4 regions of the Maridesulfovibrio salinus genome follow, and region 1 is predicted to be linked to each of the others. Evidence: predicted binding sites of a transcription regulator. Region 1 holds the regulator's gene; each other region holds the start of a gene.
What was found. The regulator sigma-54, encoded in region 1, starts transcription at its own class of promoters, with help from an activator protein. The targets are predictions, from matches to a motif close to CTGGCACGGNNNNTGCTT.
Positions count from the first base shown of each region.

Region 2: the regulator sigma-54 is predicted to act here: its motif matches at 2,050-2,067, upstream of nifH (nitrogenase iron protein).
Region 3: the regulator sigma-54 is predicted to act here: its motif matches at 1,608-1,625, upstream of ACZ5PW_RS09405 (PEP-CTERM sorting domain-containing protein).
Region 4: the regulator sigma-54 is predicted to act here: its motif matches at 2,121-2,138, upstream of ACZ5PW_RS16540 (VgrG-related protein).

Region 1 is NZ_AP042461.1:2,562,324-2,567,275, forward strand. Features, by position in the region: gene ACZ5PW_RS11685 (sensor histidine kinase) at 1-1,361, shown strand, start outside; gene rpoN (RNA polymerase factor sigma-54) at 1,642-3,057, shown strand; gene hpf (ribosome hibernation-promoting factor, HPF/YfiA family) at 3,110-3,649, shown strand; gene ACZ5PW_RS11700 (PTS sugar transporter subunit IIA) at 3,653-4,099, shown strand; gene rapZ (RNase adapter RapZ) at 4,285-4,952, shown strand, end outside.
Region 2 is NZ_AP042461.1:67,696-72,647, forward strand. Features, by position in the region: gene ACZ5PW_RS00275 (hypothetical protein) at 1-273, opposite strand, end outside; gene ACZ5PW_RS00280 (hypothetical protein) at 254-463, opposite strand; gene ACZ5PW_RS00285 (hypothetical protein) at 453-689, opposite strand; gene ACZ5PW_RS00290 (LeuA family protein) at 686-1,792, opposite strand; gene nifH (nitrogenase iron protein) at 2,117-2,944, shown strand; gene ACZ5PW_RS00300 (P-II family nitrogen regulator) at 3,017-3,364, shown strand; gene ACZ5PW_RS00305 (P-II family nitrogen regulator) at 3,365-3,739, shown strand; gene nifD (nitrogenase molybdenum-iron protein alpha chain) at 3,760-4,952, shown strand, end outside.
Region 3 is NZ_AP042461.1:2,094,950-2,099,901, reverse strand. Features, by position in the region: gene ACZ5PW_RS09415 (PEP-CTERM sorting domain-containing protein) at 1-703, shown strand, start outside; gene ACZ5PW_RS09410 (CAAX prenyl protease-related protein) at 836-1,507, shown strand; gene ACZ5PW_RS09405 (PEP-CTERM sorting domain-containing protein) at 1,655-2,545, shown strand; gene ACZ5PW_RS09400 (class I SAM-dependent methyltransferase) at 2,620-3,363, shown strand; gene ACZ5PW_RS09395 (ThiF family adenylyltransferase) at 3,366-4,952, opposite strand, start outside.
Region 4 is NZ_AP042461.1:3,591,917-3,596,868, forward strand. Features, by position in the region: gene ACZ5PW_RS16530 (NFACT RNA binding domain-containing protein) at 1-238, shown strand, start outside; gene ACZ5PW_RS16535 (galactosyltransferase-related protein) at 243-1,022, opposite strand; gene ACZ5PW_RS16540 (VgrG-related protein) at 1,081-2,079, opposite strand; gene ACZ5PW_RS16545 (tetratricopeptide repeat protein) at 2,266-4,914, opposite strand; gene ACZ5PW_RS16550 (molybdenum cofactor biosynthesis protein MoaE) at 4,944-4,952, shown strand, end outside.

The DNA of each region.
Region 1 (4,952 bases):
TTGCCTTGAAAAAAGAATTCAGGGCGAATGTGATTCTTCCTCTTTCAAGCTACATAAAAAAATTGTCATCTGTCGCCAAGGGGGATTATCCGACAGAAGACTCGGAACATGTTGAGTTTATGGAGCTTGATGAGTTCGGAAAGGTCTTTGATGTTATGTCCCGGAAAGTAAGGGAGCGCGAATACGACCTGCTCGTTTCCAAGACTTTTTTCCAGAGCGTGATTGATTCCATGCCTTCCGCTCTTATCTGGGTGGACGACGATCTTATGGTAAGACAGTGCAACGAAAAGGCCATGTCAATCTTCAATCTTGAGTCTACAGAGATCCGTCCGGTCGGAGTTGTGCAGTTCTTTTCCGGCCAGAGTGAGATTGCTCAGGGTGTTGAACGAGCTGTTAGGGAGAAAATTCCCCATACAATGGAACGGCGAAGGTTTCCTGGAGGGGGTAAAGATATTTATGATATTACTGTTTTCCCGTTGATAGGCTCTGAGAGTAAAGGCGTTGTTGTAAGGATTGACAACGTGACAGCGCGTGTCCGTATGGAAGAAACCATGGTCCAGACTGAGAAAATGATTTCGGTAGGCGGTCTCGCAGCGGGGATGGCTCATGAGATCAACAATCCTATCGGTGGGATATTGCAGGGAGCTCAAAACCTTGAAAGAAAGTTTCTGCCGGACATTAAAGCCAATCATGTTGCCTGTGAAAAGGCGGGGTGTTCTATGGAGAGCCTCCGCAGTTATTATGAATTACGTAAAATAGGAAGTATTGTTAAAGGTATAAAGGAGTCCGGAGCCAGAGCCGCGGGTATTGTCTCTAATATGCTTGATTTCAGCAGGCCAGGTAAGGATAAGATTGAAGAGGTGAATCTTACTGATCTTCTTGAAGCATCGTTGAGCCTGGCAGCCAAAGATTACGATCTTAAAAAGAAATACGACTTCCTTCATATCAGAATTGTGCGCGATTATGATAAAGGGCTACCCGGTGTCGTGTGCTCAAGAACAGAAATAGAGCAGGTTCTTTTCAACCTTTTCAAAAATTCAGCCCAGGCAATAAGAGAGCATGGGCATTCAGGTGCACATCCGGAACTTCGTGTACGAACTAGAAGGAGGGGGGACAATGCTCTTATTGAAGTAGAGGATAATGGTCCGGGAATAAAGCCTGAAATACGCAGAAGAATCTTTGAACCTTTTTTTACCACCAAGCCTTCCGGTATAGGGACCGGACTGGGGCTTTCAGTTTCATATTTCATAATCACCCAGAATCACGGCGGCAGCTTCAGCGTTGAGCCAGCACCAGACGGTGGAGCTCGTTTTGTGATACTCCTTCCCCTAAAAAAAGAATCACTGGAATTCAACGCCTGATATTACCTCTCCGGCTTAAGTTTTCATTAATATACGCATTGCGGATTTACACTTGATCAGAACATTGGTACACTTTTTTCATAAGCAATGTTAATGGCTAAAAAATCTTGTTATTTCAATCAAATCAGAGGTTAGCTGTTGCAAGCTGCAGAGTAGTGTGGCATAGTTGAATCAAGCTCGGAAGAAATTTGAAGATAATTTTTCCGGTTGTATTTTTTAATCTGATTTTGAATGTAATCCTGTTTGAATATATTTATGATTACGAAGGTGGCAGACTTTTATGGGGTTGGAACTTAGACAACAATTAAAGCTTACTCAGCAACTGGTAATGACTCCCCAGTTGCAGCAGGCTATCAAGTTGTTGCAGCTTTCCAGGCTGGAACTTGTAGATTCCGTACATCAGGAGCTTATGGAGAATCCTATACTTGAGGAAATGGACCCTCAGGAAAGAACGGATTCACCGGACTCTGACGCCGGAACCGCAACTGCGGAAGAGGTCCAGATCTCCAAGGACGCTGAATGGGAAAATTATTTAGGTGAATTTTCCAGCACTTCCAAACAGTCTGCCTCGCGTGAAAGCGAATCTCTTGAGGATGGAATGTCCTTTGAGGCGAGACTCACCAAGTCCACTTCGCTTGAAGGGCATCTGCACTGGCAGCTTTGTCTCTCAGATCTTTCTGAAAAAGAGGTTGAGATTGGAGAGTGTATCATCGGAAATCTGAGCTCCGGTGGTTTTTTAAGGATTGAGTTGGAAGAAGTGGCTGAAACATGCTACGCTGAAATCGAAGAAGTGGAAAAGGTTCTGGATAAAATCCAGAAGTTTGACCCGGTTGGGGTGGCGGCAAGAACTCCTCAGGAATGTTTGATGCTGCAGCTTGAAGCACTTAAGCTTGATGATGACCCCATTCTTGTTTCACTGGTACGTGATCATCTGGATGATCTTGAGAAAAGGCGATACAAGCCTCTGGCAAGAAAATTCAAACTCAGTATGGAGGATTTAAAGAGTTATCTTGATTTGATGACAACTCTTGATCCATTGCCCGGAGCAAGTTTTTCAGGCGGAGACTCTTTCTATATCAGTCCGGATGCTTATGTTTATGAATATGACGGTGATTTTGTTATTGTTCTGAACGAAGACGGGTTGCCCAAACTGCAGATGAACGCTTTTTATGTTGAAACTCTGGCTTCGACCAAGGGGGAAGACAAGGAATATTTTCAGGACAAGATGCGCTCGGCACAATGGCTGATGAAAAGCCTCTATCAGAGGCAGCGTACATTATATAAGGTTCTTGAATCCATTGTACGCTTTCAGAGAGAGTTTTTCGCCCATGGTGTCACCAAGCTTAAGCCCCTTATCCTGAAAGAAGTGGCGGAAGACATTGAAATGCATGAATCCACGGTGAGCAGAATCACCACAAACAAGTATGTGTCTACACCGCACGGGATCTTTGAATTAAAATTTTTCTTTAACAGTGCTCTCGGACTTGATGACGGGTCTCAGGTTGGCTCGGAGTCGGTCAAGGCGATGATCAAAAAGCTGGTCGGTGAGGAGGATACCAAGAAACCGCTCAGCGATGAGAAGATCGCCGAAATGCTCAAGGCCAGTCTTGAGGTCAACATCGCGAGAAGAACTGTAGCCAAGTACAGGACTGCAATGGGGATACCTTCCTCCTCTAAAAGGAAAAAGGTTTTCTAGCCAGGCAGGTCCGGAGAAAAAAAGCATATTCACCTATTACGAAGGAGGCTCTATGAACGTAGCATTCACTTTTAAGAACTTCGACGCATCCGAACATCTGAAGGAATATGCAAACAGCCGTTTCTCCAAGCTAGTTAAGTATGTTACCAACCCTGAAAACACCGAAATGCAGGTTAACCTCTCGGTGGACAAGTTCAGGCATGTGGCTGAGGTTATCTTAACCTCCGATCATCTGCACATCAGTGCTTATGAAGTATCAGAAGACATGTACTCCACTGTGGACATGGTTCTGGACAAGCTCGAAGCCCAGCTTCGCCGCGCTCGTGAAAAGATGCGGAGTCATAGACGCAAGGAAGTCTCTTCCGCCCGCATGGATGTAATCAGCTATGCTGAAGAGGAAGTATACAGGGAACCCGTGATTGTCGAATCCGATTCTTTTGTTCCCAAGCCCATGAGTATTGATGAAGCTGCAGAACAGCTCCAGACCATGGACCATGAATTCCTCGTATTCCGCAATGCGGACAATGAAGCTATAAACGTAATTTACCGTCGCAATAACGGCGACTTCGGTTTGATTGACCCGGGATACTAACTGATGAATATAAGTGATAATCTGGCAAAGGACCTTGTAATCTACGAATTGGAAAGCTCTGACAAGAGCGGAGTTCTGAAGGAAATGGTTTCCACTCTCAATGCCGCAGGTATTGAAGTGGATGCAGAAAAGGCTTTAAAGGTCCTTAATGATCGAGAAAAACTTGGAACAACCGGTATAGGGGATGGCATAGCCATCCCCCATGGCAAACTTGAAGGACTTGAGAAAATAGTCGTGGTCGTCGGAAGATCCGGCGAAGGTATTGATTTCGAGTCCCTTGATCTGCAACCGTGTAGGATATTCTTTATGGTTCTGGCTCCTGAAAAAGGGGCCGGAGCCCATCTAAAGATTCTGGCCCAGATCTCCCGTCAGTTGAAGGATTCTGCCTACAGGCAGGCCTTTATTGAAACCGGGGATGAAGAGGAGCTGCACAGGCTTCTCGGGATTTAGATTTTTTCCTTGAAAAAATAAAGTCTTATGAATTAGCAATGAACTCTGGTCATTGCTAATTTTGTTTATGTTACTGTTGTCATGTCGGCCGGGGTTTTCATGTTAAAAATGCGGCGCGGGGATTTTTTAAGCGGATAAAAGTCTTTTTCTCCGCATGCCGGAAGTAGACGCGAAAGGAGCAGGACGTGAAGTGCGATGTCGATTCATTTCCGGTCATAGTTGTGACCGGTCTTTCAGGAGCCGGTAAATCAACTGTTCTCAAGGTTTTTGAAGATTTACGTTTTTTCTGTGTTGACGGGCTTCCCGCGGGAATGCTCCCGCGCCTTGTGGACCTTTTCTGCACCCGTGACAATATGTATCGGGGATTGGTTCTCGGGATGGATCTGCGTCAGTTGGAATTTAGCAGTGACTGGGAAGCCACGCGTGAAGAGCTGACCAAAAGAGGCTTTTGTCCAAGCATTCTTTTTCTCGAAGCGCGTCTGCCGGAACTGGTGCGCAGGTACGCTACAACTCGTCGTCTGCACCCCCTTGAGTCCAGAGATTTCGGTCTTGAGCAGGCTCTTGAAAAGGAAAAGGAAGCACTTGATACGGTCCGCCAGCAGGCTGATCTGGTTATTGATACAACCACTTATTCCATCCATGATCTCCGGCGCAGGATTCAGGAAAAATGGGCTGAGCTTAGTGAAAAGTCTTCCGGACTCAGAGTTCACGTAATGTCTTTCGGCTTTAAGCATGATGTTCCCACGGCCGCTGACATGGTCATGGACCTCAGATTTCTGCCCAATCCTTATTTTATACCTGAACTGCGTCCTTTGTCCGGTCAGGACAAGGTTATATCCGATTATGTACTCGG
Region 2 (4,952 bases), 1.9 Mb from region 1:
CAGCATCTCAGCTGAAATTATACCTGCCGGAGTAAAAACGGGCGTTTTCTCCTCAAGTGGCAGCGAACGCACATTTCCGTTTTCATGAAAATGAACAGCCTGCACAGTCTTTCGGCGCAGGTCATCAGTTGAAAACTGTGGGACAAGCTGTCCCGCTTCAGTATCCAGTAGACATCTTCCTGCGGGGGCGCAGGAACGGACATTGCCGCTAACATAATATTCAACTTTCCCGTATACCGGTATATCTCTTAAATCAGTTATGCATAAGTTCATTGACAACTCTCCTCAGTTCCAAGGAAATCGGGCCTTCTTTCCTTATTATTTCAATTTCATGATCTACTTTTTTATCATCGGCCCTACTGAAAAAAATTTCCTTCAAGTTACTTTTCAGAATCAATAATATTGGGAGAAGAGCAACAGCTAAAATAGTAAGGCCAGGAAAAATTCCGGAGCTAAGGGTCATCCACAATTCCGTAATTTCTGTATAAAACATATTCTATTCCACCTCGGATAACTGGTTCCGATGTAAATCCTGCTTCAGGGCCTTTTGAGCAGGCACTGTCCGCGAGGGCCAAACGATTCGACAAATCATGCTGTCCGCAACTTTGTCGTAGACCATCGGAATATACAGGGCGGACCATCATGGTGATCCAGAAAAATATAAACAAAGCCCGTTTAATCAAACTCATGACAATACCTCCCCGCAACTGATCTTAAGCAATTCATTTCGGGTGAGCGGTCTGCTCAGCCGACATGAAAGCTGACGCACGGCTTCGGTGATGCCTGCAAGGTCAGTGGAAGTGCTGTCTACTCCACACTCGTCAAGAAAAGTTCTTACAGCTGCTCGCCCGCTCTTTCCTCCAACAGCCAGTTTACGCAGGGTCCCAACCGATTCAGGAGCATAAGGCTCAAACAGTTCGGGCGACTTGCTCAAGGCATGGGCATGCAGGCCGGACTCGCAGGCAAAAATATCTGTCCCGACCACAGCCTTGGTTCTTGATACCGGGACTTTTGCCGCGGAAGAAACATACATGCAGATTTCTTTCAGCACTTCTGTAGAATACCCGTCTTTCCCTCCTCTTAAGGCCAGATGGGCAGCCAATTCTTCAGTAGAAGCAATTCCCGAACGCTCGCCGATACCAAGAACGGATGAATCCACGTAGTCTGCACCGGACTCAAGTGCAGTTACTGCATTGGCTGTGGCCATTCCGAAATCATCATGGCAGTGCACAGCTATATCTATATTAAGTTTTGATCTGAATCTGGTGACCAGCTTTTCCATGGCCAGAGGAGTGAGTTGTCCAAGCGAGTCCGCCAGCCGTATCCGCGAAACCCCGCAGACTTCAGCATGCAGGGCCATGCTCAGGGAAAAATCCTCGTCTGCTCTGGAAATATCCTCAAGGCCAACTGAAATATATTTAAACCCGGCTTCACGGGCTGTCTTCACTGCCGCAGCAAGTTTACGCAAAATGGACTGGCGATCCATTTCCAGTCTTTTTTCAATATGCAGATCTGAAACCGGGACACCTATATTGATCCGGTCAACAGGCAACTCCGCGGCAGCAAGAATGTCTTTCTCTCTGCAGGGAGACCAGACACTCAGGTAAGTATCTTTTTTAACAGAGCTCAAATGCTGCGCAAATTCCAGAAGACCTTCCTGTCCTACCCACCCCAGCTCAATTTCTTCAACGCCAAGGGCGATAAGACCGGATGCGATATGCTTGCGGTTCTCAAGATTAAAATATGCTCCGAAAAGCTGTGCGCCTTCACGCAGGGTAGTTTCTATCAGCATTGTATCCTCCATAGGATTAAACATTATTACAGAATCCTTTGAGCACAATTGATGCCAAAACTTTCACCACTCACATCTACCTTAATTTATATATAAATTTCTCCCTTCAATGCTCCTGGAGATAACTACATAAATGTATCTTACTACATTTTTGTCTTTGAATTTCGTAGCTACCTACATTTTTGGTATCCAGATCCACAACTCCTAAATTTGAAATTAAATTCAATATTTCAGAACCTTAAAATCAAAAATACACTTTGGCACGCTCATTGCCTTATGGGAAACAGCATCAACGACAACAAAACCAACCCCATGGAGGAAATTATGAGAAAGGTAGCAATCTACGGAAAAGGCGGAATCGGAAAATCCACAACCACACAGAACACAGTAGCTGGTCTGGCAACCATGGACAGAAAGGTGATGGTCGTCGGCTGTGACCCTAAGGCTGACTCAACTCGTCTGCTTCTCGGCGGACTGGCTCAGAAATCTGTTCTCGATACCCTCCGCGAAGAAGGCGAGGATGTTGAACTTGAGGATATCCGTAAACCCGGTTTCGGTGACTCCTGGTGTGTTGAATCCGGCGGCCCTGAACCGGGTGTAGGCTGTGCAGGTCGCGGAATCATCACTTCAATCAACATGCTTGAGAACCTCGGCGCATACGAGGAGTCCGAAAACCTTGACTATGTTTTCTATGACGTACTCGGTGACGTTGTCTGCGGTGGTTTTGCAATGCCCATCCGTGACGGTAAAGCGGAAGAAATCTACATCGTCTGCTCCGGTGAAATGATGGCCATGTATGCGGCCAACAACATCTGCAAAGGTATCATGAAATACGCCCAGTCCGGCGGCGTACGCCTCGGCGGACTCATCTGCAACTCCCGTAATGTTGATAACGAAAAAGAGATGATCGAAGAACTGGCCCGCAAACTCGGAACCCAGATGATCTATTTTGTCCCCCGCGACAACGACGTTCAGCGTGCTGAAATCAACCGTAAAACCGTAATCGAGTGGAACGACGAAGTTCCGCAGGCCGATGTGTACAAAGGTCTCGCAGACGCAATCGACAAAAATGAAATGTTTGTTGTTCCTACCCCTCTCGAAATTGAAGAACTGGAACAGCTCCTTCTCGATTACGGCCTTCTGGAAGCTTAGACAAATATCCGAAAATTCAATTTCAATAAGCGCACAGCGCATCAATTTCAACAGCACACAAGGAGAGACAAAATGATGATCATGGTGAGAGCAATTGTAAGACCGGAAAAGGCGGACGATGTCCTTGCCGCACTCATGGACAACGGCTTCCCCGCTGTAACCAAATATTCAGTGGCAGGACGCGGTAAACAGCGCGGTATCAAAATCGGCGAAGTCACCTACGATGAGATTCCCAAGACCATGCTCATGAGCGTTGTCCCTGCCGACGACAAGGATTTTGTCATCAATACTATTATGGATGCAGCCCGTTCCGGCGTGAAAGGAGCATTCGGTGACGGTAAAATCTTCGTAAGCGATGTGGAAGACGTTTTCACCATCAGTTCCGGCGTAAACGAAGCAGCCCCGGTAGCGGAGGCCTAAATGAAAGAAGTAATCGCAGTCGTGCGGATGAACATGGTTAACCGCACCAAACAGGCCCTCACGGAAGCGGGCATAGATGCCTTCTTCGCCCACGAGGCCCAGGGCAGGGGAAAAGGATTCGTTAACTCCACCGTGCTTGAAGGCGCGGAATCCGGATACGAGGAAGCCGCAGCAGTACTCGGGGAAAAAGGTAAGCTCTACCCCAAAAGAATAGTCACCGTTGTTGTCCCGGACGAATCTGTTGAAACGGTCGTCAGCGCAATCATAAAAGTTAACCAGACCGGAAAGCCCGGAGACGGAAAAATTTTCGTCAACTCAATGGGTGACGCAGTAAGAGTCAGAACCGGTGAGACCGGCGCTAAGTCCATATCCTAGCACCAGAAGGAGATTTCAGAATGAGTACCAAGACTAAAGTGGTGCAGTGGGACCCGGCGGACGTCAAAGACGAACTTCTCAAGAAGTACCCGCCTAAAGTAGCCCGCAAGCGCGCCAAACAGATAATGATCAACGAAGCAAACGAGAGTGAAGCTCCTCCGGAAATCGTTGCAAACGTAAGAACCATCCCCGGTATCATCACCATGCGCGGCTGCACCTACGCAGGTTGTAAAGGGGTTATCATGGGCCCCACCCGCGACATCGTGAACATCACTCACGGCCCCATCGGCTGTGGCTTCTACTCCTGGCTGACCCGTCGTAACCAGACCGATGCCGGTCCCGATGGCGAAAACTACATGACCTACTGCTTCTCTACCGACATGCAGGATCAGGACATCATCTTCGGCGGTGAAAAGAAACTTGAGGCGGCCATTCAGGAAGCCTACGACCTCTTTCACCCCAAGGGAATCTGCATATTCTCGACCTGCCCGGTGGGGCTCATCGGTGACGATGTCCACGCCGTTGCCAGAAAGATGAAGGAAAAATTCGGCGACTGTAACGTCTTCGCCTTCTCCTGCGAAGGTTATAAAGGTGTATCCCAGTCCGCAGGTCACCATATTGCGAACAACGAAGTTTTCACCCATCTGGTGGGAACCAACGAAAAGCCGAGAACCGAAGAATACAAAATCAACCTGCTCGGTGAATACAATATCGGCGGTGACGGTTTCGAGATCGACCGCATACTCAAGAAGTGCGGCATCACAAACCTGGCCACATTCTCCGGCAACTCAACCTATGACCAGTTTGCCTCTGCCCAGCACGCGGACCTCAGCTGTGTAATGTGCCACCGTTCAATCAACTATGTGGCAGACATGCTTGAGACCAAATATGGCATCCCCTGGATCAAAGTGAACTTCATCGGCGCTGAAGCCACAGCCAAGTCACTGCGCAAAATCGGTGAATACTTTGGCGACAAAAAGCTCATTGACAAGATTGAAAAAGTTATCGCCGAAGAAATGCCTGAAGTTGAAGCTGTAGCCAAAGACGTACGCTCCCGTACCGAAGGCAAAACCGCGATGCTGTTCGTGGGTGGTTCCAGAGCACACCACTATCAGGAGCTGTTCAATGAAATGGGCATGAAGACCCTCTCTGCCGGTTACGAATTCGGCCACCGCGATGACTACGAGGGACGCCGCGTAATTCCGGATATCAA
Region 3 (4,952 bases), 470 kb from region 1:
ATCGTTTGCTAGTGCAGGATATCTAAATTTCTACGACACCGCGAATGAGTGGGATGGAATCCAAACGAGATATCACAACACTGACGTGGTGGGAACGCCGCAACTTACAGGCGGAAGATTCGTTTTTGATGATCATACACTTAAAGGAATCGAACTTGATTACACTTCCACCAGTAAAAACATAATGCCCGCTGACTGGTTTTTTGATTTTGACCAGGACAACAAGTGGGACTACATTCTACATAACGTCAGTACCTGGAACGGTTGGCGTACGAGCAGGCGCAGCAACTATGACCTTTACAAGGTGGACATGCCCATCGATGACTGGGATAACTACATTGAAGCTTTCGTTCCATACGGTCATGGCAGAACCGGGCATGTTGTGCAGGCCGACAAGTGGTACCTGAATAAGTACGGAACACTCCTAGATAGATACATCAGTTTTTCCCAATGGGATTACAACACAAAAAGGGTAACAGAAGACTCTCCGGCTACGGCTATTTGGTCCGGTTTTGAAATTGAACTTGACCAGTATGCCGGACAGCACATGACCTATGCTTTTGCAATGACCTGCGCCAATGACGTTTTGTTCAGCGAGATTCCAATTCCATCTCCCGAACCCGGAACTTTCATTCTGTTCGGAGCGGGTGCGATAGGTCTCTTCTTTTATCAGCGCAGAAGACAATCTTCTAAAATAATTTAGGCAAGGAAAACTCAATAAGAAACACCATCAACTGGGAATACCCGGTTGCTGGTGTTTTTTCTTATCCCCTTCATTTACTCATTGCATTCTTCCGGACAGCAAAAGCAACACCTTCGAAATCTCGAGAAAAAGATGAACCACACCCTGGCCAGAGTACTCCCGTTTTCAATATATATGTCCTTTATTGCCATCCTTGAGATGCTGAAACTTTCGGGAATACACATCTCCTCCCAAGAGTTATGCTTAATCTATCCTGTAAAGATTGTTCTGGTTGTAATTTCGCTGGTAGTATTCAGGAAATTTTACACTGAAATAGTATGGAGTCAGTTGCTTTACCTGCGCCATACACTGCTAAGCATTATTGTCGGAACTGTGGTGATTATTCTCTGGATAAACTTGGCTGTACCGCCTTTCATTAGTGGAAAACTGTCCCCTTATGCCCATAACGTGTTTCTCGATGAGCGGATTAATATTTTATTGCTGTTAATCCGGGCTTCTGGTGCGGTGCTGGTCGTACCTGTGATGGAAGAACTTTTCTGGAGATCCTTTCTTTGCCGTTACCTTGTTAATTCTGACTTCATGTCTGTCAGACAAGGAAAATTTACACCTTTCACCTTCATTTCAACTGTGATCCTGTTCGGGCTTGAGCACCAACTCTGGCTGGCCGGTATGATCGCAGGCATCGCATATAACTATATATACTATAAAACAAGCAGCTTAGCCCAGTGTATTCTTAGTCATGCACTGAGTAATATGCTTTTAGCCCTCTTTGTCGTTTACGGTGACAACTGGAAATTCTGGTAAGCTGTAAACATTTACTTAAAAAAGCGTCGGAGAGTTTTACAGTTTTCACCAAAAAAACCTTATTTAAAAAATAAGCCCTTTAAAAACAACTATATAAAACATGGCACACACATTGCTAAGACTAAAGAAAACCAAAAGGAGTTTAAAATGAGGATTAAATCAATTGTTCTTAGCATGGCAGTTCTCATGACAATGGCTTTCGCCAGCTTTGCCCACGCAGACTATCTCGGCATGGATGATGTTGGTGATTACACCTGGAACCTGAGTTTCTACCAGAATGTTGTGGATGAAGCCGGTAATGACATCGACTTCAGCTACTCAGAATTTGCAGATGTCAGCACTCTCAGAACCAAGCTTGTTGGAAAATACATCTGGGGTGTTATGGATCTTGAAAAAGTACAGAACATCAGCAATGTTTCTGAAGATGTATGGCCTGAATCCGGAACCCCGCTGACAGTTACCGGTGTGTTCTGGGGACTTAAAATCGAAGATATTGATCCCGCCACACTCGTAATGAGCTTTTCCGGTGGTGAAGGTAAATTCTACTCCAGTGAAACAACTGATGTTACAACTGCACCTGAAGCTCCCACAGCCGGCACTACAGACATTACTAACGGCGAACTCGACCTTTCATGGTTCGAAGCCCAGTACGGTTCTTCACTTGCTCTCGATAGCGAGCTCGCAGATTTCCAGTGGGTCCCCGGTGCTGATGCCACTAACGCTGACATTACCCAGACTGCAGTAGTTCTGCCTCAGCTTGCTCAGGGAACCTTCTTCCTGGACTTCCTGAACACGAGCTTTGCTGACCACATCGGAGATGACACTTACTCAAATCTGGTAGATGGTACCATCTACGATGCAGCAGCACGCGGAACAGCCACTATCCAGTACGAAGACCCCAACGGATGGGACTTTGCAAGCAACCTCGGAACAACTCTGACCATGCATGCAGTACCTGAACCCAGTTCCTTTATCCTCATCGGACTCGGTCTGGCTGGTTGTTTCTTCTACACCCGCAGACAGAGAAATCTTCTTTAGAAATATACTCCCCAAGCCTAACCACAAGCGAAGCCGATTACCCCGGCTTCGCTTTTTCGCATTGAGGAAAAGCCATGAATACTCCACCAAGAATCCTTGAAAAAGAGATTATGTCCTCAGAGCAGGATGTCATTGCATATGACCAGCTCACCAAACAGTATCTTAATATACTGCACACCGGATTTGTCGAATCCATAGTCAATCTTGCTCCTGAAGAAGGACGATTCCTGGAAGTCGGTTGCGGTACAGGTTGGATATCCATAGGTGTGGCAACTCACAGCAGAGCTGTCATCACCGGGATAGATCTATCCGAAAACATGCTGAAAAGAGCCCGCAGTAATGCGGAAAGTGAAGGCATACACAATATCAACTTCACCAAAGGTGATGCTCTCAAAATTCCCTTTGAAGATAACTCCTTTGATTGTGTATACTCACATAACATGATGCATCATCTCGAAAATCCGGGGACGATGCTTAAAGAAATCATGAGAGTTTCCAAGAATAATGGTGCAATACTGGTACGAGATCTCAAACGGCTCTCCAGAATTGAGACAGCCCTGCACGTAAGTATTTTCGGATTTTCCTATGACAGTCTGATGAGAAAACAATACAGGGACTCAATCAGAGCAAGCCTGACTGAAAATGAGATGATCTCCCTTGCAGAAAGCGTGGGCCTTTCCCGAGACTCTTTTGCCAGATACTTCCTGACCCATATGGGACTGGAGCGCCCTGCTGCTGCAAGGCGCAAATCCAAAATAAGCATTTCTGTTCCCATGCGTCAGGCACTTGCAAAAAACTTCTACGTTTCACGCAAATAAGTTCAGCTTATGAAACTTTCAAGCGGCCTGCGATAGGTTCCATACTTGATTGATTTCCCGAAACCGATTCTGAAAAACAGGATCGGTTTTTTATTTGAAAATCCTGGAAAACACTGCTCGATTATCGGCCAGGTATTTTTTAGCTTCTGTCTGTGTTCCGGGGAAAAGCAGTCATCCCCTCTTTCAAGAACACGCATGCGGAACAGGGCCGGAGCGGCAATTGGCTGAAATTCGATTCCATAATGGGTGAAAGTAAGCCATGAACGCTGAAAAGCGCGTCCGGCTCTAAAAATGGAATCAGGATCATAAGAGTCAGCGCAGACAAGCCCTATCCCTCCGGATCGGAGAACTCCCTGCTCTGCTATTTTTGCAATTCCCTTGCTGGCCCCCATTGTATTCAAGACCTTGGCAACCGACCATTTTCTAAGTGCCTTCAAAAAATAATTTCCGACAAATCCGGCTTCAAGATTGTCAAGGGGCAACCCGTCTCTTGTTAACGCAGCTTCTTCCCTCGTAAACCTTATCTTCTCAAAAAGAAATTCATGAAGGTCCCTGCGCTCTGCGCGGACCTGATCTGCAATAAAAACAGCTTTAGCAAAAGTAGACAGCCGTTCTCTGTCAGAAATCCAATGTAAAGAGATTCCATCCAGATCAGAAAGGGACTCAGCTGCAGTCTCCCATATTCCCGGAACAACCATTTTTTTATCAAAAGGCTTACGGTTTGTGGTGCGCTTCCAGATGGAATCGAACAGCTGGGGTTCGTGAATGTTGTCGTCCTTTTCCAGATCAATTTTTACGGACAGACCGGATTCGCTTTGCTCACGCACAGAAACCATGGGATCGAAACCACACGCCTTAGAAGCAAGAACCATGTTTTCAACAGCGGCTCCGCAAGAGATAATTGACGCGGACTGATTGAGGTTGAAAAAGCTGTCGTCCGCTTTAGAGTCGAGCCTCAGAGTAATTCCATTATCATCCTTGATATATATCCAGGGCTGACAGTTATCACCGGAAGGAGCCTGAATCCCCGCCCGAATAATATAATCCCAAACGGCTCCGAAACCTTCGGACCTCAGGTCCGGAAAGTCCGGAACAACCGGACCGATGGTCTTCTTACGCTCAATCATTAAATTTTTTACAAGCCAGAGCTTCGCCCTCTGAGTATAAGCTCGGTTTCCTTTGCTCAATTTTCCCTGGATATATTTCCTCGTATAGGGATCAAACTGATGAAAGTATGGAGCAGCTTTCACTTTTCCTCTGCCTAGCAGGATTCTAACGGCCTCCGTTGTGGCCAGACCGGCACACAGTTGGCAGGCTGAACCGAAAGAAGGCCCCCGCTTACCGGCAAGATCCACAAATTTATCATCCATATATTTGAAATGTTTACCTCTTGGAGAAAGACCGATGGCAAACTTCAATATGCAGTCAAGATAGGAGTCATTGTCCTGGATATCAAAATATTGATCAAAATTCATGGAATCAGAGGTAAAAACCAGTAACGCTGAACTAAAGCCCAACGGTCCGGCTGTTATTACCGGAATGCCTTTGCGGTGTGCCGCCATGAACAATTCCCGGCGGATATCGAAGAC
Region 4 (4,952 bases), 1.0 Mb from region 1:
CAAGCGGGACCATCCCGGGCAGGAAGTTCCGGAAAGCACCTTCGAGGAAGCAGCCACCCTCGCGGCCCTGAAAAGCTACCGGGCAAATGACTCCAAAGCGGACGTCATGTGCGCCCTGGTCAAGGATGTGCGCAAGGTGAAAGGCTGGGCTCACGGACAGGTTACCGTCGACAGCGTCCTGAAAACTGTCCACGTCAATGTGGACGGTTCACTGGAAGAAAAACTGGCCAGGAAATAAACAATCAGACAACTTTCCAGGGCCATGAATCAATGTAGGCTTCAAGCTCTTCCCGGTTCATGGCCCTTACCTTTTCCAGCTCTTCCCGGTTTGAGCTGTTGTGGGGATTAAGTCCTTCATGGCTGTTCACCCCCCGTGGATGGTCAAGATGAAACAGGGGGCCTTCAAGCTTCCCCAGCCTGTAACCCAGACCGGACATACGGACCAGCCGCTCATCATCTTCATATCCGTATGAAATGAAATTCTCATTATCCATTCCGGCAGCAAGATAAGCCTCACGCCTGATCATCACCAGCCCGCCCGGAGTGTCGGCATAAAGAAGAGTGCAGTTTGAATCATCCAGAAAGCCCACCGCCCGCTCGGACAGGACTCTGGCGGCCAGACTCTGCGGGACATTCAGACAGCGCCCGTCAAAAGGACGCACCACATCCATCCGCCCTTTAAGAAGCATCCCGCATGCCCGGACGTAACTGCCCGGAGCAACCAGAACATCGACATCGCAATTGGCGATAACAGGCTCTCCAGCCATGCGGACCAGTTCGTTCACACAAGAGCTTCTATGAAAAAAACCGGAGTGGTCTTCCCTGAAATACAGTTCAGGACCATCCGGCATATCGTTGAAAAATTCTGGGAGGACTCTCTTCGGCCCCTCCTCCATGATCATTATTCTGGTATCAAACCAGCTCAGCAGCAGTGTTGTGACCAGCTTGAGATTGCTGACCCGTTCAAGGGAATCCACACGGCAGGGTATGATGAAAGCGACATTCCTGAGATCGGTCTTCATATTACCCACACCTTGATATTTTTCTGATCATTTCATTTTGCGCGGCGGCCATACTGCTTTAGGCGGTTCTTGAAATTCCTTCGCCCAGCATGGTGAGGACCATGTCCTGTTCACGCAGCAGGCGGTTGGCAACACTCTTCTGAACCGCATTGGTTGAGGAAGAGAATTGTCCTGACCGTTCACCGTAGATCTCTTTCACGAGATCTTTGGGAAACCCCTTGTCTTCGGCATTAGCCGCCAGTTTATCAATGGCCTTGGCAATAAGCCGTGACGCTCCGGTAGGACCATGCTGAACCGATGTGGACCAGAGCACTTCACGCACCGGACCCGGCAGAGCGTTCATGTCAACGCCTGTCATTTCATAGATCATTCTGGCCGCCGGATCGTAATGGCTGCTCTGAATAAAATCATGCTGGAGCTTTTCAAACCCTGCGGGGTCCTCTGAAGCGAGCTGTTTCCACACTTCCGGCATTTTACCTGACTTCGATCCCGTGTTTGCAGGCCCTGCATCAAGCAGACGGTCCGCCACTTCCGGGGCCTTGTCTTTCAGAAATTCCACAAAACGGTCCATAGTCCCGGTATTGGATGCGATCTGATACTTACCGTAGGAAGTTCCGCCTACCCGGTCGTAGCCTATCGCGGCCACGCCTTTAGTCCCGGACTCAAATTTTGCGGACAGACTTCCGGTAACCTCCGGATTTGTCGTTTTTTTGACAGGAGCACCGCCCGGTATACCGTTCTGCTGGTAGGGAGCTATCTGAGAACGATTCAACCCGCCGGATCCATTCAATCCTTTAATTGAATTTAAGGCGGTCAATGCTTCAAGCATAAGCATGTTGTTCATCACACCCATATCCATATCCGCTGACGAATAACCATCATCTTTCGCCGGGTCGGCCAGAAGTTTTTCGGTCATCATCATATCCAGATTGAATGCCCCCTGCTGCCCTTTCAAGGCCGCAAGATTGGGAGTGGACGCACCTTTCCCGGCAACGCCGGAAGCGTTTTTGCCAAGCATCTGCACAACTGATGCGATATCATTATTCACATTGGACATAGCTTTCCCTCTGTCAAAAATATATGATTCCACCAGAGTTAAAGCATCATGTGTGCCAACCTCTCCAACAGTCCGGATTATAGACAAAAAAGACCCTGAATATAATTCAGAGGCGAGTTTGGTGACAAAATCATCAGACTGCTGAGAAAGTATCAGATGCGAGGCGCAGTGATCTTGGCTGAAATTTTATTTCTTACCTTTGTCTTCCTCATCTTTTTCATCATTGAGTAAAAACAATTCCCGTTTCTTTTTCTCAAATACCACAGCGGCCCTGAAAGCGGATATGGCCAGCGCCAGAATACTCAGGATCAAAATCATTCCCTGCTGAAATTCCCACTTCTGGCGGATGATCATATCAACCACGAAATTGGACGGGAAATTATTCGAATAGTAAATCAGGGCGGGAATGCAAAGTAACGCCAATCCAAGAAAGATAACCTCAAGCCATATAAAACTCCGCCCCAGAAGCATTATGAAAAGTGTGGAATCCCGAATAACTCTTAGAGTAACAAGCTTATGTCTAAGCTTCTTCAGTCGTTCATCCATCTGATTCAGGTACTGCTGGGTTTTACGGAAAGTCTCCGCCTGATTGAGGTTCTGGGTTTTAATCCAGTAGATTTTATCGGCGCAGTAGTTGAAATCACTGTTGAACTCGGTAAGAAGTTTGGGAAAGGGAAACCATGAAGCCTCCCGCTGGATATCAAGCAGTTCCTCGCGGTAGATTTCTAGCTTCTTGTTGATGACCTTTATTTCGTATTCAACCCGCTTCTCGATCTCCTGCGTAAGCCGGGCCACTCCGGAAGTCAGGTGCTTGAAAGCCACATAGTTTTTGATCTTGGCCAGCTTTCTCATCCGCTCCATGAACCTGCCCGCTTCATCGGCGAAGTCGTGCCCTTCTTCGAACCACTGGGCAATATCGGCGGCAAGAGTATCCATCCCCGCCGCGACTTCCTTTGCATCGGCTTCAGCCGTTTCCCAGAGCTGCCCCATAGCCTGCAATACGGTGAGCCGCCCCCGGTCAAGCTCGGGATCAATGGCTATGCGGTTGAAATAATTCGGGTCACGCTCGATAATATCTTCAAAATAGGGAATAGCCTGCTCGGCAAATCCCATTTTGACCATGCAGACCGCCCGCCGGTACAAAGGGTCCAGCCAGTCGGGACATACCCTTGAAGCGCGCCTGAAAGTGTTGCTGGCCTCGCTGACGTCACCGCTGACCTCCTGCATCCGCCCCTGCAGATATATGAAATATCCCTGCTGCAAAGGGGAGAAGCTCAATCTTTCGGCCTCCTGCCAGTAAAAATAAGCCTGCTCGCCGTCCCCGTTTTCAAGCTCGATAAAGCCGATCAAAGCCCGTGGCTGGTAACTGCGGCTGAACCGGATCATGGCATTTTTGGTAAGGAGTTCCGCATCACTGAACGAACCGCCGACAAGTGAATCAAAAGCGGACCAGATCAACTCTCCCTCTTCAGGGCCCTGCTCCATGATTCCCCGGGGCCACTCCTTTCCCCTGCTCCGCCAGACCATGTAAAGGGTTCTCAACTGCGAAATGGCATTGATGGAAAAAAGAGCGCGGGTGATTATCCCTTCATAACTGTCGCCGGAAGTGAGAATCTTGGAAAACTCTTCCAGAACATTATCCTTGCCCTGCATGGAAAGATCAATATTCTGAAACCCTTCATTGAATTTATCACTGTCAATTGCCGCAAGCTTTTTCCATGCTCCGGGATCAAGCCCTTTGAGTTTCTTACTGGGGCAGTCGGCGGGGGCGTGGTTTTTCATTCCGCAATAAAAGCAGTCATCCATCTCACCTATGGAGACTCTGCGGGAAATAGTGACGTCCATCGCTCCGGCGCTGAGGCCTTCCACCCCGTGCTTGAGACTGACATGACACCATCCCTCAAGAGTTTCCTGATCGCTGCCGAAACGGACCTCGTTGATGGCGAAATCCTTTCCCAGAAGATATGCGTCGCGGTAACGCAGATGGGGACAGTCCGGGGTCAGTTTATCCCAGTCCAGATTGACCTTGCGCAGAATTTCATCGTTAAAATTCATATTCATCTGCGGAACAAGAGCCATCACGGTCGGCCAGTAATGGGTCCCCTCTTCATTATTGCGTGACCGGGTGATTACCGAAAGAAGCTCCCTGAGAAATGTGCGCAGCAGTGACAATGAACCTATGGGCAGAATAACTTTGACATCGGAAGTAATGTACTGGATGCCCAGCTTCTGCATAAGGGTCTGGATATCTGAAAAAAAGGAACGCCATCCTTTAATGAATTCCTTATCGGACGGGTTGCCGACAGGAATCATTATGAAATACCAGCTCTGCTGCGAATCATAGCCCAGACTCTGATCGGCGATCAGGGCCTTCCATCCTGACTTTGAAATACCGGTGGGAGTTCTGACCTCTTCAAGCTCCAGCCCGGAAATCCGTTTTACCGCGTCCTCAAGCTTGGGGTGCACAATTACTTCAAATTCCTTGGGCAGCACCACTTCCTGCGAGGTAAACTCGTTATCCACTTTAAGCGAAAGGTCGAGGCCGTAATCCACGAGAAGGGTTGCAGGCATGATCTGCATGAAGACGGGCATGGGATTGAGACGGGCCCAGACCTCAAGCCTTGCCGACACCCTGAAAACATCATCGCTGAAAAAGAACCAGTAGGCCTGGTTCTGTCCTTCGCTCATGAGCATACCGCCGAAATCGCTCAGGCTGCGGACAATGGAATCCTCTAATGACTCTCCCCAGACAAGCCATAAACCGAATCCGCGATTAACCATTCGGGAATGGCTGACAATCGGGAAATTTTCAAATAAGGTGGAAATCTGATACAAAATAAAAACTCCTTACTTGCGGAGGTATTATGGACATT